One region of the Enterobacter sp. Taxon_2 genome, then DNA from elsewhere that is predicted to be linked to it. Evidence: predicted binding sites of a transcription regulator. Region 1 holds the regulator's gene; the other holds the start of a gene.

Region 1 (14,645 bases):
CGAAGCCACGCAGATTTCTGCTCAGGCTAAGGGTTATGCGGGTGCGCCGGGTCTTCACAGCCCGGAACAGATCGCCGCATGGCAGAAAATCACCGCGGGCGTCCACGCTGAAGAAGGTCGCATTGCGGTCCAGCTGTGGCATACCGGTCGTATCTCTCACAGCAGCATTCAGCCTGGCGGCCAGGCACCGGTCTCCGCTTCGGCCCTGAGCGCCAATACCCGTACGTCCCTGCGCGATGAAAACGGCAATGCGATCCGCGTGGATACCTCTATGCCGCGTGCGCTGGAGCTGGACGAAATCCCGGGGACTGTTAACGACTTCCGCCAGGCCGTGGCAAACGCCCGTGAAGCCGGGTTTGACCTGATTGAGCTGCACTCCGCGCATGGCTATCTGCTGCACCAGTTCCTGTCGCCGTCGTCTAACCATCGCACCGACCAGTACGGCGGCAGCGTCGAAAACCGTGCCCGTCTGGTGCTGGAAGTGGTGGATGCGGTATGCAAGGAGTGGAGCCCGGACCGTATCGGCATTCGCGTTTCCCCAATCGGGTCTTTCCAGAACGTCGACAACGGCCCGAACGAGGAAGCGGATGCTCTGTACCTGATCGAAGAACTGGCTAAACGTGGCATCGCTTATCTGCACATGTCCGAGCCTGACTGGGCCGGCGGTAAGCCTTACACGGATGCTTTCCGTCAGAAAGTGCGCGAGCGCTTCCACGGCGTGATCATCGGTGCAGGCGCCTATACCCCGGAGAAAGCCGAAGACCTGATCGGCAAAGGGCTGATTGATGCTGTCGCGTTTGGCCGCGACTACATCGCCAACCCGGACCTGGTTGCTCGTCTGCAGAAAAAAGCAGCGCTCAACCCGCAGCGCCCGGAAAGCTTCTACGGCGGCGGCGCGGAAGGCTACACCGACTACCCTTCTTTGTAATCTCGCCATTGTTCATTGATAGCGGCGATGCTTCGCCGCTATACTAAAACATCGTTTCTGTTCAAAAAGACAGTCTATTTCATTGGTTAATGAGGAAATTATGCGCCTACTTCACACCATGCTGCGCGTTGGCGACCTGCAACGTTCTATCGATTTCTACACTAACGTCCTGGGCATGAAGCTGCTGCGCACCAGCGAAAACCCGGAATACAAATACTCGCTGGCGTTCGTGGGTTACGGCCCGGAAACGGATGAAGCGGTGATCGAGCTGACCTACAACTGGGGCGTTGACAGCTATGAGCTGGGCACGGCCTACGGCCACATCGCGCTGGAAGTGGACAACGCGGCCGAAGCGTGTGAGCGCATCCGCAGCAACGGCGGTAACGTCACGCGCGAAGCGGGTCCGGTAAAAGGTGGCACCACCGTGATTGCGTTTGTCGAAGATCCGGACGGTTACAAAATCGAGCTGATTGAAGCCAAAGACGCCGGTCGCGGTCTGGGCAACTGATCCCTCAGGGCGCAACGTGCGCCCGTAGTTTTACTGCATCCCCCCGCAAAATTTGCCATAATGCGCTCTGCTTTTTCCCCATGTAAGAGACCCTGATGTCCGATAACGCTCAATTTAGCGGTCTGTGCGACCGTTTTCGTGGTTTTTATCCCGTTGTCATTGATGTAGAAACAGCCGGATTTAACGCTAAAACCGATGCGCTGCTCGAAATTGCCGCCATCACGCTGAAGATGGATGAACAGGGCTGGCTTACACCGGACACCACGCTGCATTTCCACGTTGAACCTTTCGAAGGGGCAAACTTACAGCCGGAAGCGCTGGCGTTTAACGGTATCGATCCGCATAACCCGCTGCGTGGTGCAGTAAGTGAATATGACGCGCTGCACGCCATTTTTAAAATGGTGCGTAAAGGCATGAAAGAGAGTAACTGCAGCCGCGCCATTATGGTGGCCCATAACGCCACCTTCGATCACAGCTTTACCATGGCCGCCGCCGAGCGCGCGTCGCTTAAACGCAACCCCTTCCATCCTTTTGTCACCTTCGACACCGCCGCGCTGAGCGGCCTGGCGCTGGGACAAACGGTGCTATCAAAGGCCTGTATTACGGCGGGCATTCCGTTCGACGGCACGCAGGCGCACTCCGCGCTGTATGACACGGAGCGTACCGCAGAGCTGTTCTGTGAGATCGTCAACCGCTGGAAGCGTCTGGGCGGCTGGCCGCTGCCGATGGGTGATGAGGACGAGCACCAATCGTAGGTCGGGTAAGCGCAGCGCCACCCGACAAAAAAAAGCGACCATATAGCGGGTCGCTTTTTTTATTTGCGCAGAGAAAATTACTCTGCGTCCGGCTCTTCCGTTTTGTACTTCGCTGCCGTCTCTTTGATCAGCTGCTGCAGTTCGCCGCGCTGATACATTTCAATCAGGATATCGCAGCCGCCAACCAGTTCACCGTCTACCCACAGCTGTGGGAACGTCGGCCAGTTCGCGTACTTCGGCAGTTCAGCGCGGATGTCAGGGTTCTGCAGGATATCAACGTAAGCAAAACGCTCACCACAGGCAGACAGCGCCTGAACCGCTTGCGCGGAGAAGCCGCAGCTTGGCAGCTTTGGAGAACCTTTCATATACAGCAGAATCGGGTTTTCAGCGATCTGGCGCTGGATTTTTTCAATAGTGGTGCTCATGTCTTGCTTCCTTTAACTTCTGTTACGGCATTCGTCTGACATTGTAGCGGTTCAGACTGGCATCGGAAAATAACATTTTTGTCACGTTTATACATTCTACTCCGAGTCAGGAAAAGTTGCATTGCAAATGGTGTTTACCCTGCGGCGGTCAGGGTTTTGCTTAGGGAATGGGCAAATGAGCGACAGAACGATGAATTTTTTTGCACTTGCTTACGAAACACGATTGTAGATTGAAAAATGCTATTAACTTTCTGGCTTTTTATAGATTAGAATCGACGGGCTTTGTAAATCACACGCGGGTATTATTGATGACCTGCATTTATCAGGGGACTGCCCAGTGGCGCGGATAAATAAAATCTCGATCACGCTCTGTGCTTTACTGTTTACTTCACTCACTTTCACGCCAGTGGCAAACGCCTCTCAGCAGGCGCTGCATTCTGCTGTACAAAAAAACCATCTGGTGAAAGCCACAGAACGTAAGAAAAAAACCACCGCTAAGAACGACAAGAAAAAAACACCGGCTCAGACGAAACAGACCGCTTCCAGCAAGACGAAAACCAAACCTTCCCGTACTGCCCACTCCGCCAAAAGTAAAGCTTCGCAAACCGCCGCTAACCTTGTTACTGAAAAATGCATCACGCGTAAAGGCCACAAGGCGAAATGCACGAAGGTCACGAAAATAGCGGAAGTGCATAAGGTGCGCGTACAGAAAGCGCAAAAAACCGCGATGAACAAACTGATGGGGCAGATTGGCAAACCCTATCACTGGGGTGGCAGCTCGCCGCGTACCGGCTTTGACTGCAGCGGCCTCGTCTATTACGCCTATAAAGATCTGGTCAAGTTCCGCATTCCTCGTACCGCTAATGAGATGTACCACCTGCGCGATGCCTCACCGGTTGACCGCGGTGAGCTGGAAAACGGCGATCTGGTGTTCTTCCGCACTCAGGGTCGCGGCACGGCTGACCACGTCGGCGTCTATGTCGGTAACGGAAAATTCATCCAGTCACCGCGTAGCGGCCAGGATATTCAGATCACCTCTCTCAGTGAAGACTACTGGGTACGCCATTACGTCGGCGCACGTCGCGTGATGACGCCGAAAACCATTCGCTAACCCCTGCCCTGCCACACCCGTGGCAGGGTAAGTTCCTCTTTTGCATACCCTTTCAATTTGCTATCCTGTCCTTGTTGTCTGTGTGGTTATTGGCAACGCAAAATACAATAAGGAGAGAAGCAATGTCGTTCGAATTACCTGCACTACCGTATGCAAAAGACGCCCTGGCACCGCATATTTCTGCGGAAACCCTGGAATATCATTACGGCAAGCATCACCAGACGTACGTCACTAACCTGAACAATCTGATCAAGGGCACCGATTTTGAAGGCAAAACGCTGGAAGAGATCGTCCGCAGTTCAGAGGGTGGCGTATTCAACAACGCGGCTCAGGTGTGGAACCACACCTTCTACTGGCACTGCCTGGCGCCAAACGCCGGTGGCGAACCTGTCGGTGAACTGGCTACCGCTATCAACGCCGCCTTTGGCAGCTTCGCGGATTTCAAAGCGAAATTTACCGATGCAGCCATCAAGAACTTCGGTTCGGGCTGGACGTGGCTGGTTAAAGAGGCGGATGGCAAACTGGCTATCGTGTCCACCTCTAACGCAGGCACTCCGCTGACCACCAGCGCTAAGCCGCTGATGACCGTGGACGTATGGGAACACGCTTACTACATTGATTACCGCAACGCGCGCCCGAACTACCTGGAGCACTTCTGGGCACTGGTTAACTGGGACTTTGTGGCGAAGAACTTCGCCGCGTAAGAGACACGCAGAAGGGTTCGCCCTTCTGCGTTTTTGGTTTATTCCGCAGCGCAGGCTGCTTCAGGCTGTTTACGACCCGACATCATCACCAGCAGCAGGCCGAGCGCGGCAATAATCGCCCCCATCACCGGCACAAAGCTGTACCCCAGTCCCCCTGAAATCACGGCCCCACCGGCCGCCGCACCGAGCGCATTGCCCAGGTTGAAGGCGCCGATGTTGACCGACGATGAGAGGCCCGGCGCTTCATGCGCAACACGCATCACGCGCATCTGCAGCGGCGGCACCACGGCAAAGGTGGCGGCTCCCCAGACGACCATCGCGATCGCGGCGCCAAACTCATTACGCGCCAGCCACGGAATGGCAATCATGATGACAATCAGCAGGGTTAAGAAGCCCTTCAGCGTGCCGCTTACGGAACGGTCGGCAAATTTCCCACCGAGATAGTTGCCAATCGAGAAGCCCACGCCAATCAGTACCAGCATCGCGGTCACAAAGAGAGGCGTTGCGTGGGTGATGTCATGCAATACCGGTGAAATATAGGTGTAGAGGGTAAACATCGCCCCTGCCCCCAGCACGGTGGTGAGCAGCGCGGAGAGCACCTGCGGGCGCATCAGCACCGACAGCTCTCTGCGCACGTCAGGACGTTCACCCGCGCTGCCTTTCGGCAGGGAGAAGAACAACGCCACCATTGCGACCACGCCCAGTCCAGCCGTCGCCAGGAATGACATCCGCCAGCCAATAACCTCGCCCAACCAGGTTGCCGCAGGCACCCCGCCAATGTTAGCAATCGTTAGCCCCATAAACATGGTGGCTACGGCGCTGGCCTGCTTATGTTTTGGCACCACGCTGGCAGCCACGACCGATCCCAGCCCGAAGAACGCGCCGTGGTTAAGGCTGGTCAGAATGCGTGACAGCAGCAGCGTGGTGTAGTCCGGCGCAATGGCCGAAAGCACGTTGCCCAGGGTGAAAATCGCCATCAGGAAAATCAGCGCATTGCGGCGCGCGCGGTGCGAAAGGAGAAGCGTCATCAGCGGCGCCCCCACCATCACGCCGATAGCATAGGCGCTGATTAACATCCCTGCCGCAGGGATCGAGACGTCCACGCCGCGGGCGATGACGGGCAGTAACCCCATCGGGGAGAATTCAGTGGTGCCAATCCCAAAAGCGCCAATCGCCAGGGCCAGCAGGGGAAAATTGATTTTCATGCGTCAACTCCGGATGCCGTGTCATGTGGTGACACAGAACAAAGAAGCGGAAAGCATGACATCAATCACAAAAAATGAGAAGTTAACAAAATGGCAAAAGATTTTTGCCAGAGAAGTAACAATCGGGTCGATCGGGAGGGAGAAGACTCTCCCTCCGCGTAAATCAGTGCAGCGCAGCCGTCAGACCGGCCGCGACAATCAGAGCCAGCACAATAACGGTGGTGAACAGCGAAAACTTCAGATCGGAACTCATCAATTTTTCTCCTTTTAATCCCCCCACGAAAAGTGAGCCTGCTCATTTTTGCATAATTTACGTCAAAAATCTTCCTGGATTTAGGCTGATAAACACTTTACCTCTTCCCCTTTTCATCAAGATAGGACAAAATTCCACGCTAAATTTATTAGCGTACCGGCCATTGACCCCCTCCTGACGTCCCGTGTCGTTTTCCCGGCGTGCCGCAATTCAAGATTGCGTGATAAGGGTGAGAGAAGGCAAACGTTTACCTTCAAGTTTTTCAGGAGCTTAGGATATGGTCTGGAGTGACATTTAATGGCAACAATTAAAGACGTAGCAAAACGCGCAAACGTTTCCACTACAACCGTATCACATGTAATTAACAAAACCCGCTTTGTGGCGGAAGAGACGCGCAACGCCGTCTGGGCAGCGATCAAAGAGCTGCACTATTCGCCAAGTGCGGTTGCGCGCAGCCTCAAGGTTAATCACACCAAGTCCATTGGATTGCTGGCCACCAGCAGTGAAGCGGCCTATTTTGCCGAGATCATTGAAGCGGTTGAGAAAAACTGCTTCCAGAAAGGTTATACCCTGATTCTGGGCAACGCGTGGAACAGCATTGAAAAACAGCGCGCCTACCTGTCGATGATGGCGCAAAAGCGCGTTGATGGCCTGCTGGTAATGTGTTCCGAGTACCCGGAATCCGTGCTGTCGATGCTCGAAGAGTATCGCCATATTCCCATGGTGGTCATGGACTGGGGTGAAGCGCGCGCGGATTTCACTGATTCCGTTATCGATAACGCTTTTGAAGGCGGCTATATGGCCGGTCGTTATCTGATCGAACGCGGTCACCGCGAGATTGGCGTGATCCCCGGTCCGCTGGAGCGCAACACCGGCGCGGGCCGTCTGGCCGGTTTTATGAAAGCGATGGAAGAAGCGCTGATCAACGTGCCGGAAAACTGGATTGTGCAGGGCGACTTTGAGCCGGAGTCGGGCTACCGCGCAATGCAGCAGATCGTCTCCCAGCCACACCGTCCGACCGCCGTTTTCTGCGGGGGTGACATCATGGCAATGGGCGCGCTCTGCGCTGCCGACGAGCTGGGTCTGCGCGTACCGCAGGATATTTCCGTGATCGGGTATGACAACGTGCGTAACGCGCGTTTCTTCACGCCAGCGTTGACCACCATTCATCAGCCGAAAGATTCGCTGGGCGAAACGGCCTTCAATATGCTGATGGACAGGATCGTCAACAAACGTGAAGAGTCGCAGTCCATTGAAGTTCACCCGCGTCTTATCGAACGCCGTTCCGTTGCGGACGGTCCGTTCCGCGATTACCGTCGTTAATCGCTTTACGGGGCCAGCTATGCTGGCTCCCGTAACCATTCCCGATTTAGCGTTTCGCTGTCTCCCAGATAATCCAGCAGCCAGGCCATCGCAGGCGAGACATCACTTTGCTGCCAGGTCAGGCAGCAGGCCGCATCCGGGAACGGATTCTCCAGCGTCAGCTCAACCCACTCTCCGGTATCGATGCGCGGACGCGCGAAATGAACGGGCACCATCGCGACGCACAGTCCGGCGCTGAGGCACGTCGCCGACGATTCCCAGTCAGGGGCTACCACCCGCCGCTGGTTGTCCAGAAGCCAGGTGATACGCTTGGGCAATGAACGGGAGGTATCCTCCAGCACCAGCGACGGCCAGTTGCGCAGCGTATCATCGCTGAGCGGCCCCTCCATCACCGCCAGCGGATGATCGCTTGCCACCACGCACTTCCAGCTCAGCATGCCCATATCGCGAAAGGCGTAACGTCCCCCGACCGGGATCGCCTGCGTGGCCCCGATTGCCATCTCTGCCCTGCCGTCCGCCAGCGCATCCCAGACGCCGTTGAACACCTCCTGCGAGACCCGCAGCTCGACATCTGAAAAATGACGATAGAAATCGACGATCATCTGCCGGGTACGTTCCGGCTTAACGATGTTATCCACCGCGATGGAAAGATGCCCCCGCCAGCCGTTAGCGATCTGCTGACACTGTTCGCGGGTGATCTGCATTTTTTTGATAACAGAACGCCCTTCCTTCAAAAACCACGCCCCGGCGGGCGTTAATTCCACATCACGATGGCGCCGCTCAAACAGCGGAACCGCCAGCCACTCCTCCAGCTGACGCACCGTGTAGCTGATGGCCGAAGGGACGCGGTGCAACTCCTGCGCTGCACCGCTAAAGCTGCCGTTACGCGCGACAGCATCGACCACTTCAAGAGAATAATCTGACCACATTTTCTGCCTGCAAAAAATTTGAATGCACCCGCCAAATATTAGCGTTTCACAAGCGGCTTTGCACTCCCTACACTCTGCGCCAACGTACACCTGCCTCCTCAGGAGAATAAGAGAATGCAACCCAGGAAAGGATTTTTAGTCTGGCTCGGCGGCTTAAGCGTGCTGGGCTTTTTGGCCACCGACATGTACCTGCCCGCGTTTGCCGCCATGCAGGAAGATTTGCAAACCCCTGCGGCGGCCATCAGCGCCAGCCTGAGCCTGTTCCTTGCCGGTTTCGCTTTCGCGCAGCTGCTGTGGGGACCGCTCTCGGATCGCTTTGGTCGTAAACCGGTACTGCTGCTGGGTCTGGCCATTTTTGCCGTGGGCTGCCTGGGGATGCTGTGGGTGCGCGATGCCACCTGGCTGCTGGTGCTGCGCTTTATTCAGGCCGTGGGCGTCTGTGCTGCGGCGGTGACCTGGCAGGCACTGGTGACCGACTACTATCCGGCTAACCGCACAAACCGTATTTTCGCCACCATTATGCCGCTGGTGGGTCTTTCCCCTGCCCTGGCTCCGCTGCTGGGCAGCTGGATCCTCGCGCACTTTGACTGGCAGGCCATTTTTGCCACGCTGTTTGCCATCACGCTGGTGCTGATGCTGCCAGCGTTTGCCCTTAAGCCCGCGCATAAAAAAGAGGCGCATGCGGATGCGAAGCCGATTACCTTCACCTCCCTGCTGAGCGCCAAAGCATATCGCGGCAATGTCCTGATTTACGCCGCCTGTTCGGCCAGCTTCTTCGCGTGGCTTACCGGCTCGCCGTTCATTCTGCACGATATGGGCTACAGCCCGGCGGCCATCGGTTTGAGCTATGTTCCGCAGACTATCGCCTTCCTGGTGGGCGGGTACGGCTGTCGCGCGGCGCTGCAAAAATGGGAAGGTCAGCAGATGCTGCCATGGCTGCTGGTGCTGTATGCGCTGAGCGTCATCGGCACCTGGGCCGTCGGGTTTATTCCGGGCGCGGGCCTGGCTGAAATTTTGATCCCCTTCTGCGTCATGGCCGTGGCGAACGGGGCGATTTACCCGATCGTGGTGGCACAAGCGTTACGCCCGTTCCCGCAGGCGACAGGCCGCGCCGCCGCGCTGCAAAATACCCTGCAGTTGGGTCTGTGCTTCCTGGCAAGCCTGGTGGTCTCGGCGCTGATTGCGACGCCACTGTTAACCACCACCAGCGTGATGCTGGTCACCGTTGCGCTGGCGGTGATGGGCTATCGCATGCAGGCCTCCGCGCAGCGTGAGCAGGATAGCGGCGCTCAGGTGGAAACCTCGCATGCCTGATTGCGCCAGAAATCATGTTACATTTCAGTGATTAGGTTGCTAACAATTTTCTATTGAATCACCAAATTTTGAGGCCTATACTAAATTTGGTTCGATTAAATACGATAAATATTAAGTGTTAACGGGAGCCGGAGTGCTCCCGTTTTACCATGGAAGGCATTTCGGCAAGGGTTATCTCCCTTCCTCTGTTCTACGTCGGATATTAGCCTCGCGGTATTTACCGTGAGATTTCTCACAAACCAAAAAAAGCGTCTACGCTGTTTGAAGGTTCTGATCACATCAGGGTGATGGAGAAGCTATGAGTTCATCGTGTATAGAAGAAGTCAGCGTTCCGGACGATAACTGGTCCCGGATCGTCAGTGAACTGTTAGGTCGAGCAGGCATCACTATCAATGGATCATCGCCATCCGATCCTCAGGTTAAACATCCCGACTTTTTTAAACGCGTATTGCGGGAGGGATCGTTAGGCCTGGGAGAAAGTTATATGGACGGCTGGTGGGAGTGCGAACGTCTGGATACCTTTTTTGCCAGCGTGCTGCGTGCCGGTCTGGAAAACCAACTCCCGCGCAATCTGAAAGACACCCTGCGTGTCGCCTCTGCCCGACTGTTCAATCTGCAAAGTAAAAAACGCGCGTGGATCGTCGGCAAAGAGCATTACGATCTCGGCAATGACCTGTTCAGCCGTATGCTGGACCCGTTCATGCAGTACTCCTGCGCCTACTGGAAAGACGCGTCGACGCTTGAGGAAGCACAGCAGGCAAAGCTGCGTCTGATTAGCGAGAAGCTGCAGCTACAGCCCGGCATGCGCGTGCTGGATATCGGCTGCGGCTGGGGTGGGCTGGCGTATTTTATGGCGAAGCACTATGGCGTCAGCGTAGTGGGCGTCACGATTTCAGCGGAACAGCAAAAAATGGCGCGGGAGCGCTGCCAGGGTCTCGATGTGGATATCCGGCTGCAGGATTACCGTGATCTGAATGAACAGTTTGACCGGGTCGTTTCCGTCGGCATGTTCGAGCACGTCGGGCCGAAAAACTACGACACCTATTTTGAGGTGGTGGATCGTAATCTGAAACCGGACGGCATCTTCCTGCTGCACACCATCGGCTCTAAGCGGACCGACAATAACGTTGACCCGTGGATCAATAAATACATCTTTCCGAATGGCTGTTTACCGTCCGTTCGCCAGATTGCCAACGCCAGCGAATCCCATTTTGTGATGGAAGACTGGCATAACTTTGGCGCGGATTACGACACCACGTTGATGGCATGGCATGCGCGTTTTCAGGAGACCTGGCCTGAGATTGCGGACAACTATTCTGAACGATTCAAACGGATGTTTAGCTATTATCTGAATGCCTGCGCGGGGGCGTTTCGCGCACGGGATATTCAGCTCTGGCAGGTGGTATTCAGCCGTGGGATTGAACACGGACTGCGTGTCGCTCGCTAAAAAAATAACCCCGGATATCCGGGGTTATTTTTTATTCTTCTTCAGTGGTCTTTATTATTGCGGCTTCTTTTGCTGCCAGCACGCGCTCAACCGTATCCACCACCGCCTGGGTTTGCGGATCGATTTCGATATTCACGCTATGCCCCAGTTTTTTGGTGCCCAGCGTGGTGCGCTGCAGCGTTTCAGGAATTAAATGCACGCAAAAACGCGTTGGCGTCACTTCCCCCACCGTCAGGCTAATCCCATCGATGCCAATAAATCCTTTATAGAGGATGTATTTCATTAATGACGGATCCTGCATTTTAAACCAGATTTGACGGTTATTTTCCGAGGTCACGATTTTTGCCACTTCAGCGGTGGTCATGATGTGGCCGGACATCAGGTGGCCGCCAATCTCATCGCTGAACTTCGCCGCGCGTTCAACGTTGACGGTATCGCCCACCGCCAGCTCGCCCAGGTTGGTGATGCGCAGCGTCTCTTTCATTAAATCAAAGCTAATCTGGTTGCCGTTAATTTCGGTCACGGTCAGGCAGCAGCCGTTATGCGCAATCGACGCACCGGTTTCAATGCCCTCAAGCATATATTCCGGCAGCTCAACAACATGAGTACGGAAATTAGGTTTTTCATCAATGGACACCACTTTGGCGGTGCCCTGCACAATACCAGTAAACATGCTTACAACTCCTGTTTTTTCCGGACGGTGGTGACACCGTTTAATCCCACCACAATAACAGTTGGAAAAACAGGTTGCCAGCGGAGCGCATTTTCTGGCGATTTTTTCACTAGATAAATAGCTAAAGCCCGCTACAATAGCTGGCACCCCCCTGCATTTTCTTCTCGCTGCCCGTTTCGGCGGCTTTTTTAGTCTCTCAAATAACTACAAAATAAAGGTGTTCACGTGCAGAAGTACATGAATGAAGCGCGCCAGTTATTGGCACTGGCTATACCAGTGATCATCGCGCAAGTGGCCCAGACCGCAATGGGATTTGTGGATACGGTAATGGCAGGTGGCTACAGCGCCACCGATATGGCGGCCGTGGCTATCGGTACGTCAATCTGGCTTCCGGCCATCCTGTTCGGCCACGGTCTGCTGCTCGCACTCACGCCTGTTATCGCTCAGCTCAATGGCTCGGGTCGTCGCGAGCGCATTGCCCATCAGGTCCGTCAGGGGTTCTGGCTGGCAGGGTTTGTCTCCGTGCTGATCATGGTCGTGCTCTGGAACGCGGGCCATATCATCCGCGCTATGCATAACATTGACCCGGCCCTGGCGGATAAAGCCGTGGGCTATCTGCGTGCCCTGCTTTGGGGTGCGCCCGGCTACCTCTTTTTCCAGGTAGCGCGTAACCAGTGTGAAGGTCTGGCGAAAACCAAGCCCGGGATGGTGATGGGTTTTATCGGGTTGCTGGTCAACATCCCGGTTAACTATATCTTTATCTACGGTCATTTCGGGATGCCGGAACTGGGCGGCGTCGGCTGCGGCGTGGCGACAGCAGCCGTTTACTGGGTGATGTTCTTCTCGATGCTTACCTTCGTGAAGCACGCCCGCTCCATGCGCGACATTCGCAACGAGAACAGATTCAGCACGCCGGACTGGAGCATCATGACGCGTCTGGTGCAGTTAGGGTTGCCGATTGCCCTTGCGCTGTTCTTTGAGGTGACCCTGTTTGCCGTGGTTGCCCTGCTGGTCTCCCCGCTGGGCATTGTGAACGTGGCCGGGCACCAGATTGCGCTGAACTTCAGCTCCCTGATGTTCGTCCTGCCAATGTCGCTGGCCGCGGCAGTGACGATTCGCGTGGGCTTCCGCCTGGGACAAGGTTCGACGCTCGATGCGCAAACCGCCGCGCGGACCGGACTGGGCGTCGGCGTCTGCATGGCCATTTGCACAGCGCTTTTCACCGTGGCGCTGCGCGAGCAGATTGCCCTGCTCTATAACGACAATCCGGAGGTCGTCACGCTGGCATCGCACCTGATGCTGCTGGCTGCGATTTACCAGATTTCGGACTCCATCCAGGTGATTGGCAGCGGCGTGCTGCGCGGTTATAAAGACACGCGCTCCATTTTCTTTATCACCTTCATCGCCTACTGGGTGCTGGGTCTGCCGTGTGGTTATATTCTGGCCCTGACCGACCTTGTGGTTGACCGCATGGGACCGGCGGGGTTCTGGATGGGCTTTATCATCGGCCTGACGTCGGCGGCGATTATGATGATGATGCGCATGCGCTTCCTGCAGCGCCAGCCATCAACGGTCATTTTGCAACGCGCTGCCCGTTAAATACGCAGTAGCCGCCACCCGGCGGCTACTTTCTCTTCACTTTGCGCGGTAATACAGCAATCGCGTGAAATCAGAGAGAAAATTGCATTTTCCCTCTTGCCACCTCGGTGCTGTGCCGCTAATATTCGTCCCCGTTGTCACCGACAACACGTTGCGTTCATAGCTCAGTTGGTTAGAGCACCACCTTGACATGGTGGGGGTCGTTGGTTCGAGTCCAATTGAACGCACCATTCTGCGTCCGTAGCTCAGTTGGTTAGAGCACCACCTTGACATGGTGGGGGTCGGTGGTTCGAGTCCACTCGGACGCACCATTTCAGTCCTGAAATGGTGCAAATCCTCTTCTGATAGCCTGAATTTTCCTAATCCTTCATTTTCATTACTGTTCTCCTGCTACGCTTTTCTCATGGAAAAAAGAGAGGACAACCGTCGATGAAGAAAATCGCCATTATCGGTTCCGGCCCAACAGGGATTTATACCTTTTACGCCCTTCTTAAAAACCCGCAGCCGCTTTCGGTCTCCGTCTTTGAACAAAGTGATGAAGCGGGCGTGGGTATGCCCTATAACGACGACGATAACTCTCGTCTGATGCTGGCAAATATCGCAAGTATTGAAATCCCGCCCATTTTTATGACCTACCTCGACTGGCTCAAGGGCCAGAGCGAATCCCATCTGGCACGCTTCAAGGTTGATAAAGCCCGCCTGCATAACCGACAGTTCCTGCCCCGGATCCTGCTGGGTGAGTATTTCCGCGACAGCTTTCGGTCCATCGTAAAAGAGGCGAAAAAACGGGGATTTCAGGTTGATGTCCATAAATCCGCCCAGGTCACCGATATCGTGCCCTCGAAAGAAGGCGTTACGCTTTCCGTCAACGGCAGCGCCTTTCCTGAACGCTTCGACCTCGCGGTTATCGCCACCGGCCACGTCTGGCCAGAGGAGGATGAAGCCACGCGCACGTTCTTCCCCAGCCCATGGTCCGGTCTGATGGACGCCAGTATTCCTCCCTGTCGCGTCGGTATTATGGGGACATCGTTAAGCGGTCTCGACGCGGCCATGGCGGTCGTAATGCAGCACGGTGCGTTTCGCGATGATAAATTTGTGCTGAATAAAGGCAGCGAGGCGCTGAAGATTGTCCTGATGTCCCGGACTGGCATTCTGCCGGAAGCCGATTTTTACTGCCCTATTCCTTACGAGCCGCTGTCGATATTGACCGAACGCGTGGTGGAAAGCGAGATTGCCAAAGGACCGGATGGCCTGCTCGATCGTATCTTTGTCCTGATGGTCAAAGAGCTTCAGCTTGCCGATCCGGAGTGGTGCGAAAAAATGTCTCTGCATACGCTGAATGCGGACACCCTTCGTGAGGCCTGGTTTGAGGATCGTAAACGGCACGGTCCCTTTACCTGGGCGGAAGATAACCTGAAAGAAGTTGAGAAAAATAAACGCGAACGCCGTACCGTGGCCTGGCGCTATACCG
Region 2 (14,645 bases), 240 kb from region 1:
AATAAACCAGGCACAGGACGCCGTCAGCCTGCGTGATGTTGCACCAGGCCAGCCGATACAGCTCTCAATGCTGCGCCAGGCATGGCGGATAAAAGCGGGCCAGCAGGTGATGGTGGTGGCCAACGGAGAGGGCTTTAGTATCAACAGTGAAGGGAAAGCGTTAAACAATGCCGCGGTGGCGCAAAACATCCGCGTCAGAATGTCCTCAGGCCAGGTGGTGAGCGGAACCGTCGATTCTGATGGGAATATTCTGATTAACCTATAATCTTTTTAAAGATTTCGCGGCGCGTGCCGATAAATATTCCACTAATGATGATGTCAGGCGCAAACGCCGCGAACCCTCGATGAGGACAACACTATGAGCATTGATCGTACATCAGCCCTGAAGCCGGTAAGCGCTGTACAACCTCGCGAAACGAATGACACTCCTGCGCAGAAAACGCGTCTGGAAAAACCGTCAACGTCCAACAGCACCAGCGTGACCCTGAGCGATGCGCAGGCGAAACTGATGCAGCCAGGCACCAACGATATCAATATGGAACGTGTTGAAGCGCTGAAAACGGCTATTCGTAACGGTGAACTGAAAATGGATACCAGCAAGATCGCTGATGCCCTGATTCAGGAAGCACAGAGTTTCTTACAGAGTAACTAACCGTATGAGTCGACTGTCAGAAATACTGGATCAAATGACGGTTGTCCTGAACGACCTGAAAACGGTAATGGACGCTGAACAACAGCATCTCTCTTCCGGTCACATCAACGGCAGCGCGCTGCAGCGTATTACTGAAGATAAGAGTTCGCTTCTGGCGACGCTGGATTATCTGGAGCAACAACGCCGCGCTGAGCAGGATCCGAAGCGCAGCGCCAATGACGATATTATTGAGCGCTGGCAGACCATTACCGAAAAAACCCAGCACCTGCGCGATCTTAACCAGCATAACGGCTGGCTACTGGAAGGTCAGATTGAGCGTAATCAGCAGGCACTTGAGGTGTTGAAACCGCATAAAGAAACCGGACTGTACGGTGCGGATGGTCAGACAGCGACTGCGCGTATTGCGGGTGTGAAAAAGATTTCGATTTGACGCATCAGCGACAAATCATGCAGTGGGGAGCACCATAAGGTGAACTCCCCTTTTGGCGTTTATGCCGTCCGGCGGGCAAACTCTTTCACTTTAAAGCCCAGCACCGCGAGCGTGGCAAAGTACGCCACCACCCCGACGCCCACCACGGCCATCAGCCGCATCAGACGGTAGGGCATGGTGCCCTGAGACCACTCCGGCATCACGTACATCATGCCGAGCAGCGCGGCAGACATCACCAGTACCGCAACGATCAGACGCACCAGGAAACTTCCCCAGCCCGGCTGCGGTGTAAAAATATCCTGCTTGCGCAGCTGCCAGTACAGCAGTCCGGCATTCAGACAGGCCGCCAGACCAATCGATAATGACAGGCCCGCATGCTTCAGCGGACCAATAAACGCCAGGTTCATCAGCTGCGTCATAATCAGCGTCACAATGGCAATTTTCACCGGCGTTTTGATGTCCTGACGCGAGTAGAACCCGGGCGCCAGCACCTTGACGACGATCAGCCCCATCAATCCGACCGAGTAGGCAATCAGCGCGCGTTGGGTCATGGCGGCATCAAAGGCGGTGAATTTCCCGTACTGGAAGAGCGACACCGTCAGCGGTTTGGCCAGAATACCCAGCGCCACCGCGCTTGGCAGGGCCAGCAGGAAGCAGAGACGTAACCCCCAGTCCATCAGGCGGCAATACTCATCATGATTACCGCTGGCAAAACTTTTCGACAGCGACGGCAGCAGGATGGTCCCCAGCGCCACGCCCAGCACTCCGGACGGGAACTCCATCAGACGGTCGGCGTAGTACATCCAGGAAACCGAGCCGGACACGAGGAACGAGGCAAAGATGGTATTGATAATCAGCGAGATCTGGCTGACGGAGACGCCGAGAATGGCGGGCCCCATCTGCTTGATGACGCGCATCGCCCCGGCATCTTTGAGGTTGATGCGCGGCAGCACCAGCATGCCGATTTTTTTCAGATGCGGCAGCTGATACGCCAGCTGCAGCACGCCGCCCACGGTCACCGCCCAGGCCAGCGCCAGTACCGGCGGGTTGAAGTGCGGCGCAGCGAACAGGGCAAAGCCGATCATGCTGACGTTAAGGAACGTCGGCGCAAACGCCGGTACAGAGAAGCGGTTCCAGGTATTCAGGATCGCCCCCACCAGCGAGGCCAGCGAGATGAGCAGAATATAGGGGAAAGTAATGCGCAGCAGCTGCGAGGTCAGCGCAAATTTGTCGGCCGTATCGGCAAAACCGGGCGCGGTCACCATAATCACCCACGGCGCGGCCAGCATCCCGAGTACCGTCACCACCGCCAAAGCCAGCGTCAGCAGCCCGGAGACATAAGAAACAAAGACGCGCGTCGCGTCTTCACCCTGCTTGCTTTTATATTCCGCCAGGATAGGCACGAATGCCTGGGAAAACGCCCCTTCAGCAAAAATACGACGCAGCAGGTTCGGCAACTTGAACGCGACGAAAAAGGCGTCCGTGGCCATCCCTGCACCAAATACCCTTGCCACAATGGCGTCGCGCGCAAAACCCAGCACGCGGGAAAACATGGTCATCGAGCTGACGGCCGCCAGCGATTTTAATAAGTTCATTAACGTGAATTTCCAGAACCATACGGATTTGTGAGCCGGGTAAGCGTAAGCGCCACCCGGCAAAGCCAACAAGCGGCGCTTAGTCTAACCGGATTTCAACGAATTACTATCCGCAGATGTTACAGCGAGTTATTCGCTCATGGCCTCGCGCCAGAGCCTTTCCACAATGCGCTGCGCCATAATGGCCTGCTCACCGGACGTTTCAGGAACCGTCTGATTTTGCACGCAGGTGATAAAGTGACGGGCACAACCGGCAAAACCGCGCTGTTCAAGCGTGCTCTGCCAGCCAGGGGCAGGTAGCGTCACCACGCCGCTGCCCTTCTCTTCCCGCCATTCACGCATGTCGGTTATTTCGTACAACGCGCCGTCGGTGACGGCCTGGACGGATTCACGCTGACTCCCCGCACGACGATGCATGCTGGTGGTGATCTGCAGATGGTCAATCGCGAAATGATGTTCGGCGTAGACCATTTCACCCTGCTCGTTCGTCAGTAGCGTGCCACTTTGCAGCTGTGCATTGTCGCTGGCGAGCCACAGCGCCGTATCCACAACGTGCAGATAATCATCCAGAAGGGTGAAGCGCAGATCGTTTGGCCCAATGCTGTCGGTACGGTGCTTATCCATCCGCAGCGAGGCGAGCGTGCCCGACTGCGCCTTCAGCTGTTGATAAAGCGGCGCAAAGCGGCGGTTGAAGCCCACCATCAGCGTCAGTTTTTTGCGCGCGGCCAGCTCAATCAGCCGTTCGGCATCCTGAACATTTTCAGCCAGCGGTTTATCCACGCAGACGTGAACCCCCAAATTGAGCAGCTCGCTCACCACCTGATAGTGGGTTGCCGTTGAGGTATGCACAAAAACCGCATCACACTCGCGGGCCAGATCCTGCAGGGAGGCAGCATACGGCATGCGCCAGGTTTCGCAGATACGTTCTGCCTTTTCTCGGGTGGGTGACCATGCCCCTTGCAGGGTCCAGTCCGTCGCCGCACCTAAAACAGGCAGCCAGGCTTTTTGCGCGATGCCGCCCAGCCCCACCACGCCTACGCGTAATTTTTTCACCGTCAGTCTCCCAAATGTGCCAGCAACGCATCCAGACGCTGTTTCAGCCCAGCGACCTCGTCTTCCAGCGCCTCTACGCGGGCAACCAAATCATCATCTCCAGCACTAATATCGGTTGCGCTGGATTTAACTGAAATATCAACTTCACCACTGAACAGATGCATATAGCGGCTTTCGCGTTTTCCCGGCTCTCGCGCCAGACGCACCACGTAAGGGCCGTCTTCACGCGCGGCTAGCCCTTCCAGGGTCTGCTCGACCTCCTGCATATCGCTGAACTCATGCATACGGGAAGCGCGCGTGCGCAGCTCTCCCGGTGTCTGCGCCCCGCGCAGCAGCAGCGTGGTGATGACCGCCACTTCTGCACTGCTCAGCTTCAGGTCGCCAAATTCGGAGTTACAAAAGCGCTGTTCGTATTTGGTCACGCGGTTGCCGAAGCCGCTGACGGTGCGCAGATGGTGGCGTTTTACCAATGCATCGAGCACGTCCTGAACCTCATGCTCGCTGAGGTTCATCACCGGCTCGCGGTTGGTCTTCTGGTTGCAGGCCATGGTCACGGCGTTGACGGAGAGCGGATACTGCTCCGGCGTGGTGACCTGTTTTTCGAGTAAGCACCCAATCACGCGCGCTTCTGTACCGTTTAGCTGATACTTCATCTTTTCTCCTTAACGACCTGCGGTCCAGTCCCGGGTGGTTAATGCCGTCAGAACGTGGTCGCGCCACTCTCCGTCTATCAACAGATAGTCTTTGGCGTAACCCTCTTTCTCGAACCCTAAACGCGCCAGCAAATTGCCGCTGCGCTGATTATGCGGCATATAGTTCGCCATGATGCGATGGATATGCTGCGTGCGTTGCATATAGCGGATCGCCACCGTTAACGCCTCGTACATCAGCCCCTGCCCCTGCCATTTCTGACCGATGGAGTAGCCAAGGTAGCAGGCGTGAAACGATCCCCGCACCACGTTTGAAAAATTGGCGATCCCGATAATCTCTTTCTCTTCAGGATCCAGCAGCGCGAAATAAAACGCGCTGCCCTGCTTGTGAAATTCCGTAATCATGCTTAGGCGCGCCTGCCAGCCGGAAGGGTAACAATGGCTCTCATCCCGAACGGGTTCCCAGGGTTTTAAAAACTGGCGATTCTCGGCGTAATAATCCGCCAGACGCCAGGCATCACGCTCATGCACCAGACGAACGACCAGCCTGTCCGTTGTCAGACGCACTTTTGGCACATTACTGCGATAGCCAAACATCGATACCACTCCTTCCCGTCACTTCTGCTTACCCATTAGCTTTACTATACCTGCGCCTGCGCCGTCTGTGAAAACAGTGACATACCATTTTGCCCTCTTTTCACACTTTTCGATGAGAACTCTCTATCAAAGCACCCTTTTGATAAAAAAATATTGTCGCGTTCAGGGGTGGGAAAAAACGCGGCGACACCGCAGAATGTTAGCGTGCTCACCATCTTATTTTCCCTGGAGGGAAAATGTCCCGCGTATCACAGGCCAGGAGCCTGGGTAAATATTTCCTGCTCGTCGATAACATGCTGGTCGTGCTCGGCTTTTTTGTCGTTTTCCCGCTGATATCGATTCGCTTTGTCGATCAAATGGGCTGGGCGGCATTAATGGTCGGCATTGCTCTGGGATTACGCCAGTTTGTCCAGCAGGGGCTGGGCGTCTTTGGCGGGGCCATTGCCGACCGCTTTGGCGCTAAACCGATGATCGTGACCGGTATGCTGCTGCGCGCGGCAGGCTTTGCCACGATGGCGGTCGCCCAGGAGCCGTGGCTGCTCTGGTTCTCCTGTTTCCTCTCCGGTATCGGGGGCACGCTGTTCGATCCGCCACGCACCGCGCTGGTGGTGAAGCTTATTCGCCCGCAGCACCGCGGCCGTTTCTTCTCGATTCTGATGATGCAGGACAGCGCCGGGGCGGTTGTCGGCGCCCTGCTGGGAAGCTGGCTGCTGCAGTACGACTTCCGTCTGGTCTGCGCGGCTGGGGCGGTGCTCTTTATTCTGTGCGCGCTGTTTAATGGCCTGTTCCTGCCCGCCTGGAAACTGTCGACGGTCAAAGCACCTGTCCGGGAAGGGCTTGGCCGCGTCCTGCGCGACAAACGTTTTGTCACCTATGTGCTGACCCTGACGGGCTACTACATGCTGGCTGTGCAGGTCATGCTGATGCTGCCGATCATGGTTAACGACATTGCTGGCACGCCTGCTGCTGTTAAATGGATGTACGCCATCGAAGCCTGCCTGTCGTTAACGCTGCTTTATCCGATTGCCCGCTGGAGCGAACGGCGTTTTCGTCTGGAGCATCGCCTGATGGCCGGGCTGTTCCTGATGACGCTGAGCATGATGCCAATCGGCCTGGTGAACTCTCTCCAGCAGCTGTTTACCCTGATTTGCACCTTCTATATAGGGTCGATCATCGCCGAGCCTGCCCGTGAAACGCTGAGCGCCTCCCTTGCGGATGCGCGTGCGCGCGGCAGCTATATGGGTTTCAGCCGGCTGGGGCTGGCGCTTGGCGGCGCATTAGGTTACGCCGGAGGCGGCTGGTTGTTTGATGCCGGCAAAGCGTTAAACCAGCCCGAACTCCCGTGGATGATGCTCGGCGTGGTGGGCTTTATGACGCTCCTTGCCCTGTGGTGGCAGTTCAGCCAGAAACGCAGCGCGAGCGGCATGCTCGAGCCTGGCGCGTAGCCTTTCCCTCGGGCGGGAGTCCCTCCCGCCCCACTTCTCAGTTTTTTCTGCTGGTTTCTGCCCATTCACGCTGACATACTGGCGTAACAGGACAGAAGCGCCGATTTTTCGTTGAGGAACACTATGAAGAAAATCGTCTTTGCCGCTGCATTAGTTGTCAGCGGTCTGCTGGTTGGCTGTAACCAGCTCACGCAATATACCGTCAGTGAACAGGAAATTAATCAGGCGCTGGAAAAACATAACAATTTTTCTAAAGACATTGGCGTGCCGGGGCTGGCGGACGCGCATATCGTGCTCACGAATCTGACCAGCCAGATCGGACGTGAAGAGCCAAACAAAGTCACCCTGGCCGGTGACGCGGATCTTGATATGTCCTCCCTCTTTGGCAATCAGAAAGCCAACATCAAGCTCAAGCTGAAGGCACTTCCCATTTTCAACAAAGAGAAAGGGGCGATTTTCCTCCAGGAGATGGAAGTCGTCGATGCGCAGGTGTCGCCGGACAAGATGGCGCCGGTTCTGCAAACCCTGATGCCCTATCTCAACCAGTCGCTGCGTAATTATTTCAACCAGCAGCCCGCGTACGTCTTAAGCGAAGATAAAAGCAAGGGCGAAGCCCTGGCGAAAAAATACGCAAAAGGCATAGAGGTTAAGCCGGGTGAAATCATCATTCCTTTCACCGATTAACCTGAAGGGCGCTGCGGCGCCCTTTTTTTTACGGAAAAGTGTGCAAACGAAAACGTTTCCGCTTATGATTTGTGTCCGGCAAAAACAGCCATCCTTATGACTGATTCCTGACAAGCCGGAGCTTCCATGACTGCACAACCCCAGGTTCTTAAAATCCGCCGCCCTGACGACTGGCATATCCATCTGCGTGATGGCGATATGCTGAAAACCGTCGTGCCTTATACCAGCGAAATTTATGGCCGCGCGATTGTCATGCCTAACCTGGTTCCACCAGTCACCACCGTCGATGCCGCGATAGCCTATCGCCAGCGCATCCTGGATGCCGTGCCTGCGGGACACGATTTTACCCCGTTGATGACCTGCTATCTGACCGACTCGCTGGACCCGAACGAAGTGGAGCGTGGGTTTAACGAAGGCGTATTTACGGCGGCGAAACTCTACCCGGCGAATGCCACCACCAACTCCAGCCACGGCGTCACCAGCATTGATGCCATCATGCCGGTTCTGGAGCGCATGCAGAAACTGGGCATGCCGCTGCTGGTCCATGGTGAAGTCACGCATGCCGAAATTGACATCTTTGACCGTGAAGCCCGGTTTATCGAGACCGTGATGGAGCCTCTGCGCCAGCGCCTGCCCGCGCTTAAAGTGGTCTTTGAGCATATCACCACCAAAGACGCGGCAGAGTACGTGCGCGACGGCAACGATCTTATCGCCGCCACCATTACGCCGCAGCACCTGATGTTTAACCGTAACCACATGCTGGTGGGCGGGGTGCGCCCTCACCTGTACTGCCTGCCGATTCTCAAGCGCAACATCCACCAGCAGGCGCTGCGCGAGCTGGTTGCCAGCGGGTTCTCCCGCGCGTTCCTCGGCACCGATTCCGCGCCTCACGCCCGCCACCGTAAAGAGGCAAGCTGCGGCTGCGCAGGCTGCTTCAACGCCCCAACGGCGCTTGCCAGCTACGCGACCGTATTTGAAGAGATGAACGCGCTGGAACATTTCGAAGCGTTCTGCTCCCTTAATGGCCCGCGCTTCTACGGCCTGCCGGTCAACGACAGCTTCATCGAACTGGAGCGTAAAGCGAGCCACGTTGAGGAGTCCATTGCGCTGACGGATGACACGCTGATCCCCTTCCTGGCGGGCGAAACCGTTAACTGGACGGTAAAACGTTAAAAAATCAATGCCCCTTGTTGTCAAACCGATAATATACCTGTATAAATAAACAGTATATTACACAGGGGGCATTTATGCGTATTGAAGTCACCATAGCCAAAACAACTGTTCTGCCTGCCGGCGCACTTGATGCACTGGCAGGCGAATTATCCCGCCGTATTAACAACACCTTTCCCGACAACGCGGGTGCCGTAACGGTGCGTTACGCCGCGGCGAACAACCTCTCCGTCATTGGTGCGGCGAAAGAAGATAAAGATCGCATCAGCGAAATCCTGCAGGAAACGTGGGAAAGCGCAGACGACTGGTTTATCACAGATTAATACTGCTCCCTCATTGTGTTTTTTTGCCGGGTCGCCCCGGCTTTTTTTTGTCTAAAAATACGGTAAGTTCAAATTAATTCGGCATCTTCTTTAAGAATCGTGAACAAGATGGTGTTTTATTGTTCGAACAATCCTAAAAAGCAGAAAAATGTGTTGCCACCTGTTTATTTTTCCCTTCGGAACCCTTATTACTTGGTATACTGAAGATGCTTTCAGAAAAACATGCATTGAACCTCAAAGCCGTTGTCTTCTAACACGCATTAAGGGGGTTATAATGGAAAAGAATAGTGAAGTGATCCAGACCCATCCACTTGTTGGCTGGGATATCAGTACCGTAGATAGCTACGATGCGCTGATGCTGCGTTTGCACTACCAGACCCCGAATCAACTCAACCGTGAAGAAGCGGAAGTTGGACAGACGCTGTGGCTAACAACAGACGTCGCCCGTCAGTTTATTTCTATTTTAGAGGCAGGTATTGCAAAAATAGAATCTGGCGACTATCAGGAAAATGAGTATAAACGGCACTAAGCTTATGCCCACTTTTCTCTCTACAGGCACCCTCGCGGTGCCTTATTTATTTCTCCCTTGTCTAACTCCGCGTTGTTAATTACTCTGCTAACAAAACGTCAGTTTATGAGATGCATATGAGATACGACTTAATCATTATTGGTAGCGGCTCCGTGGGTTCCGCTGCCGGTTATTACGCAACACAGGCAGGTCTGAAGGTCCTGATGATCGATGCTCACCTCCCTCCCCATGCGGAAGGCAGCCATCATGGCGATACCCGCCTCATGCGCCATGCGTATGGAGAAGGCGAGCGCTATGTCCCGCTGGTGCTTCGCGCCCAGACGCTGTGGGATGAACTGGCGAAACAGACCGAAGAGCGTATTTTCGAGCGTACCGGGGTTATCAACCTTGGTCCGGCTCATTCGGAATTTCTTGCCGGCGTCGAGCGCAGCGCGAAAGCCTTTAATCTGGACGTTGAGAAGCTGGACGCAACGGGCATAACCGCGCGCTGGCCTGAAATTAGCGTCCAGGACGATTATATTGGCCTCTTTGAAGCCCACTCCGGCGTACTGCATTGTGAAACAGCGATCAAAACCTGGGTCGACCTTGCCGCGAAAGCTGGCTGTGCACAGCTGTTTAACTGTCCGGTGGAGGCCATCACCCATGACGAGAATGGCGTCACGGTAACGACCCTTGACGGCGACTATTCAGCCTCCCGCCTGCTCGTCAGCGCAGGAACCTGGGTCACTCGCCTGCTGCCGGAGCTGCCGATCCAACCGGTGCGCAAGGTCTTCTCCTGGTTCCAGTCAGATGGGCGCTACAGCGCGCAGAATAAATTCCCGGCCTTCACCGGGGAATTACCGAATGGCGATCAGTTCTACGGTTTCCCTTCCGAGAAAGACGCGCTGAAAATTGGTAAACACAACGGGGGCCAGGCGATCACCTCCCCTGAAGAGCGTAAGCCTTTCGGCGCCTTTCCTCAGGATGGTTCGGAAGCCTTCTCATTCCTGCGGAATATTCTTCCGGGCGTCGGTGGCTTGCTGTATGGCGCGGCCTGTACCTACGACAACACGCCGGATGAAGACTTCATCATTGATACGCTGCCCGGGCATGACAACACCCTGCTAATCACCGGGCTGAGCGGCCACGGCTTTAAATTCGCTTCCGTGCTGGGTGAAATCGCCGCACAGTTTGCTCAGGGTATCACGCCGCAGTTTGATCTGACGCCCTTCTCACTCTCGCGTTTTAACGGATAATCCACACGGGCTCCGGACGTCCCGGGGCCCGTTTCATTCACACTGCATTACGGGGCGTTATGCGCAGGATCGTTAGCTTTCTGATGAATAATATTCGCGAGCATTTTATGCTCTATCTCTTATTGTGGGCGCTGTTGGCCATTATTGATTTTGTTTACATTGTATTTTACTGAAAAGCCTTACTGACAATAATTGACGTTAATTTATCTTTATTGAAACTCACCATTTCGCTTGCACGAAGAGATTGAATTAGCGTTAGCGATCCTTTTCAAAATTGCTGAAATAAATAAAATAAAAATCAATAGACAATTATTTCAGTTGCAATATCCCGCCTTCCCGTTCATTTTTACTTTCCGGTTAATTTGAAAATGGACATTCTGATGCAATTGCGTAACTCCTCCCGGCGCTACGGAATAATATCCATAAGTTTGCACTGGATATTTGCTCTTGCCGTCTACGGTATGTTTGGACTTGGGCTCTGGATGGTCACGCTCAGCTATTACGATGGCTGGTATCACCAGGCACCGGAGTTACATAAAAGCATTGGTGTCCTGCTGATGCTGGGCCTGGTTTTCCGCGTGATCTGGCGACATATTTCCCCACCGCCTGCCGCGCCGAAGACCCACAGCAAATTTACCCGCGTCAGTGCAGTCGCCGCGCATATTGCGCTCTATGCGCTGCTCTTCGCCATTCTGATTAGCGGATACCTTATCTCGACGGCGGACGGTAAGCCGATTAGCGTCTTTGGCCTTTTTGACGTCCCGGCAACGCTCAGCGATGCGGGCGCTCAGGCTGACACCGCAGGGGTCGTACACCTCTGGCTTGCGTGGAGCGTCGTGATCCTGTCCGTACTGCACGGGCTCGCCGCCCTCAAACACCATTTTATTGATAAAGACGATACGCTAAAGCGCATGCTTGGCCGCTCGTCAGTTGACTCTGGAGCATAAAATGAAAAAACACCTGCTGGGTATCGCCCTGGGTTCTCTGTTATTCACCACCGGTTCCGCCGTGGCGGCTGATTATAAAATTGATAAAGAGGGCCAGCACGCTTTCGTCAATTTCCGTATTCAGCATCTGGGATACAGCTGGCTGTACGGTACCTTTAAGGATTTTGACGGCACATTCACCTTTGACGAGAAAAATCCTGCCGCCGACAAGGTCAACGTGACCATTAATACTAACAGCGTTGATACCAATCATGCTGAACGTGATAAACATCTGCGCAGTGGGGAATTTCTCAATGTCGGGAAATACCCACAGGCTACTTTCACCTCCACGGAAGTGAAAAAAGACGGTGATAAGCTGAATATTACCGGCAACCTGACGCTTAACGGCGTAACAAAACCGGTCACGCTGGAGGCTAAATTATTGGGTCAGGGTGACGATCCGTGGGGCGGTAAACGCGCAGGATTTGAAGCAGCGGGTAAAATTCATCTGAAAGATTTTAATATCACAACGGATTTAGGCCCGGCGTCTCAGGACGTGGAGCTGATTATTTCCGTTGAAGGTGTACAGCAGAAATCATAATAGATTCGCCCGGCAGGCTTTTGCCGTGCCGGGCGTTATTATCATTCCGGGTCAGGGATACCCAGTTTGGTATTCAGACGGCCGCGTGATTTATTGAAAATCTTGTTGCCGTTTTCACGTCCTGCACGACGGCGACGCTGCTCTTCTTCCGGCAGGATGCTCTCTTCGCTGCACAATTCGCTACAGCAGCCGTTAAACTTCTCGGCACAGGCCGGGCACTGAATAAACAGCAGATGGCACCCGTCGTTTTTGCAGTTGGTATGGGTATCGCACGGCGCGCCGCACTGGTGGCACTGGGCAATAACGTCTTCCGAGATACGCTCACCCATACGCTCGTCAAAGACAAAGTTTTTTCCGATAAAGCGTACCGGTAAACCCTGTTCACGGGCTCGGCGGGCATACTCGATAATGCCGCCTTCAATATGCCAGACCTTATTAAAGCCGTTGTGCTTCATCCACGCGCTGGCTTTCTCACAGCGGATACCGCCGGTGCAGTACATAACGATCTTTTTATCTTTATGTTCCTGCATCATCTCAACCGCTTTGGGCAGCTGCTCGCGGAAGGTGTCGGCCGGGATTTCCATCGCGTTCTCGAAATGCCCCACTTCGTACTCATAGTGGTTACGCATATCAATGAACACGGCATCCGGATCGTCCAGCATCGCATTCACTTCCGCAGCCTTCAGATATTCGCCGACATCCGCCGGGTTAAACTCAGGATCGTCGATACCGTCCGCCACGATGCGTTCACGCACCTTCATGCGCAGCACCCAGAAGGATTTCCCGTCATCATCCAGGGCAATGTTCAGGCGTAAGCCGTCGAGGGCCGGATCGAAGTGATAAAGAACGTCGCGGAAAGCGCTGACTTTGCTTTCCGGTACGCTAATCTGCGCGTTGATGCCTTCACGGGCAAGGTAGACGCGTCCGAAGACGTTCAGGGCCGTGAACGCCTGATAAAGCGCATCGCGGGTTGCCTGCGGATCGTTGATCGTGAAGTATTTGTAGAAAGAGATGGTGGTGCGCGGTTCGGTTTCAGCCAACATACGCGCTTTTAACATCTCATTCGACACGCGGTTGTGTAACACTGGCATGGTGTACAGTCCTGGAATCGTTAGAGAGAATGAAAAATCGGTCGGCATCATATAGCAAATAAAACCAATTTACATCCACACAATTTACGCTACATTTCACACACCCTGATTAATCAGGCTTAACAATTGCTGTATTCGTGCACGCTTCGAAAGCAGATATTTTGGCTACGTCTAAAAAAATGAGACACTAGCAAAACAGGACGTTTGAACACAGGAAAGACATGACCCAGTTACCAAAATTTACTGCCGCCCTTTTGCATCCCCGCTATTGGTTGACCTGGCTTGGCATTGGCTTTTTATGGCTCCTGGTACAGCTTCCCTACCCTGTAATTTTTCGGTTGGGTAAATTTCTGGGCCGTTTTGCGCAGCTGTTTATGAAGCGTCGCGCCAAAATCGCGTACCGCAATCTTGAGCTCTGTTTTCCGCAGATGAGCGAGACAGATCGTCACGATATGGTTTCGAAGAATTTCGAATCCGTCGGGATGGGGCTTATGGAAACCGGTATGGCGTGGTTCTGGCCGGACAAACGCATGGCCCGCTGGAGTGAGGTGACGGGAACTGGCATGGAGCCTGTGCATACGCTTCAGGCCAACCAGACGGGCGTTCTGCTGATCGGCGTCCATTTCCTGACGCTGGAAATCGGGGCGCGCATGTTCGGCATGCAGGCGCCCGGCATTGGCGTTTATCGTCCTAACGATAACCCGGTCATCGATTTAATCCAGACTAACGGCCGCATGCGCTCCAACAAAAGCATGATCGACCGAAAAGATCTGAAGGGCATGATTCGCGCACTGAAATCCGGTGAAGTGGTCTGGTATGCTCCCGACCACGACTATGGCCCGCAGGCCAGCGTATTTGTCCCCTTCTTCGCCGTTGACGAGGCCGCCACAACCACCGGTACCTGGATGCTGGCGCGGATGTCCAAAGCTGCCATCGTGCCTTTTGTTCCTCGCCGTAAACCGGATGGTTCAGGCTACGAGCTGATGATGCTGGAGCCGGAACTCGCACCGCCGCTTGACGATGCAGAAACCACCGCGCGCTGGATGAACAGCGTTGTGGAGAAGTGCATCATGCTCGCCCCGGAGCAGTATATGTGGCTGCACCGCCGTTTTAAAACGCGCCCACAAGGTACGCCGTCCCGCTATTAATCCTCATGCGGTCCTCAGGGCCGCATGCTGTTTTAGCTTTAAAAGCTCCCCCTCATTGCGGCAATCATAACCCAGGCGCATAATTAGCAGGCTTATTACTTCATGCTTCAGGTGCTCAGCACCTCATTATGCGGATTGTTATGTCACCCTCAGATGCCCCCATAAACTGGAAGCGTAACCTCACGGTTGCGTGGCTTGGCTGTTTTCTTACCGGCGCGGCGTTTAGCCTGGTCATGCCCTTCCTGCCGCTCTACGTCGAACAGCTGGGCGTGACGGGTCACAGCGCGCTCAATATGTGGTCCGGCCTGGTATTCAGCATCACGTTCCTGTTTTCTGCGATAGCTTCGCCCTTCTGGGGCGGACTTGCCGATCGCAAGGGACGTAAAATCATGCTGCTGCGTTCGGCGCTGGGGATGGCCATTATCATGGCGCTGATGGGCGTGGCGCAAAACGTCTGGCAGTTCCTGATCCTGCGCGCACTGCTGGGCCTGCTGGGAGGCTTTATTCCCAATGCCA

Evidence for each region. The regulator PurR, encoded in region 1, represses purine synthesis genes. The targets are predictions, from matches to a motif close to CANGCAAACGTTTGCNTG.
Region 2: the regulator PurR is predicted to act here: its motif matches at 7,152-7,169, upstream of pyrC (dihydroorotase).

Annotation. Positions count from the first base shown of each region.
Region 1 covers NZ_CM178024.1:2,049,511-2,064,155, reverse strand. The annotation lists gene AC4IC4_RS09785 (alkene reductase) at 1-928, shown strand, start outside; gene gloA (lactoylglutathione lyase) at 1,029-1,436, shown strand; gene rnt (ribonuclease T) at 1,532-2,191, shown strand; gene grxD (monothiol glutaredoxin 4) at 2,269-2,616, opposite strand; gene AC4IC4_RS09765 (C40 family peptidase) at 2,954-3,727, shown strand; gene sodB (superoxide dismutase [Fe]) at 3,850-4,431, shown strand; gene AC4IC4_RS09755 (MFS transporter) at 4,470-5,636, opposite strand; gene cydH (cytochrome bd-I oxidase subunit CydH) at 5,800-5,889, opposite strand; gene purR (HTH-type transcriptional repressor PurR) at 6,187-7,212, shown strand; gene punR (DNA-binding transcriptional activator PunR) at 7,230-8,141, opposite strand; gene punC (purine nucleoside transporter PunC) at 8,256-9,455, shown strand; gene cfa (cyclopropane fatty acyl phospholipid synthase) at 9,754-10,902, shown strand; gene AC4IC4_RS09725 (riboflavin synthase subunit alpha) at 10,934-11,575, opposite strand; gene mdtK (MdtK family multidrug efflux MATE transporter) at 11,801-13,174, shown strand; tRNA gene AC4IC4_RS09715 (tRNA-Val) at 13,328-13,404, shown strand; tRNA gene AC4IC4_RS09710 (tRNA-Val) at 13,409-13,485, shown strand; gene AC4IC4_RS09705 (FAD-NAD(P)-binding protein) at 13,604-14,645, shown strand, end outside.
Region 2 covers NZ_CM178024.1:1,813,018-1,827,662, reverse strand. The annotation lists gene flgA (flagellar basal body P-ring formation chaperone FlgA) at 1-265, shown strand, start outside; gene flgM (flagellar biosynthesis anti-sigma factor FlgM) at 359-652, shown strand; gene flgN (flagella biosynthesis chaperone FlgN) at 657-1,082, shown strand; gene murJ (murein biosynthesis integral membrane protein MurJ) at 1,142-2,677, opposite strand; gene AC4IC4_RS08570 (Gfo/Idh/MocA family protein) at 2,807-3,730, opposite strand; gene AC4IC4_RS08565 (YceH family protein) at 3,733-4,383, opposite strand; gene rimJ (ribosomal protein S5-alanine N-acetyltransferase) at 4,393-4,977, opposite strand; gene mdtH (multidrug efflux MFS transporter MdtH) at 5,214-6,422, shown strand; gene AC4IC4_RS08550 (lipoprotein) at 6,546-7,106, shown strand; gene pyrC (dihydroorotase) at 7,233-8,279, shown strand; gene dinI (DNA damage-inducible protein I) at 8,354-8,599, shown strand; gene bssS (biofilm formation regulator BssS) at 8,874-9,128, shown strand; gene solA (N-methyl-L-tryptophan oxidase) at 9,245-10,363, shown strand; gene AC4IC4_RS08525 (DUF2770 family protein) at 10,423-10,536, shown strand; gene AC4IC4_RS08520 (cytochrome b) at 10,744-11,310, shown strand; gene AC4IC4_RS08515 (YceI family protein) at 11,312-11,890, shown strand; gene trhO (oxygen-dependent tRNA uridine(34) hydroxylase TrhO) at 11,932-12,981, opposite strand; gene AC4IC4_RS08505 (Kdo(2)-lipid IV(A) acyltransferase) at 13,203-14,129, shown strand; gene mdtG (multidrug efflux MFS transporter MdtG) at 14,270-14,645, shown strand, end outside.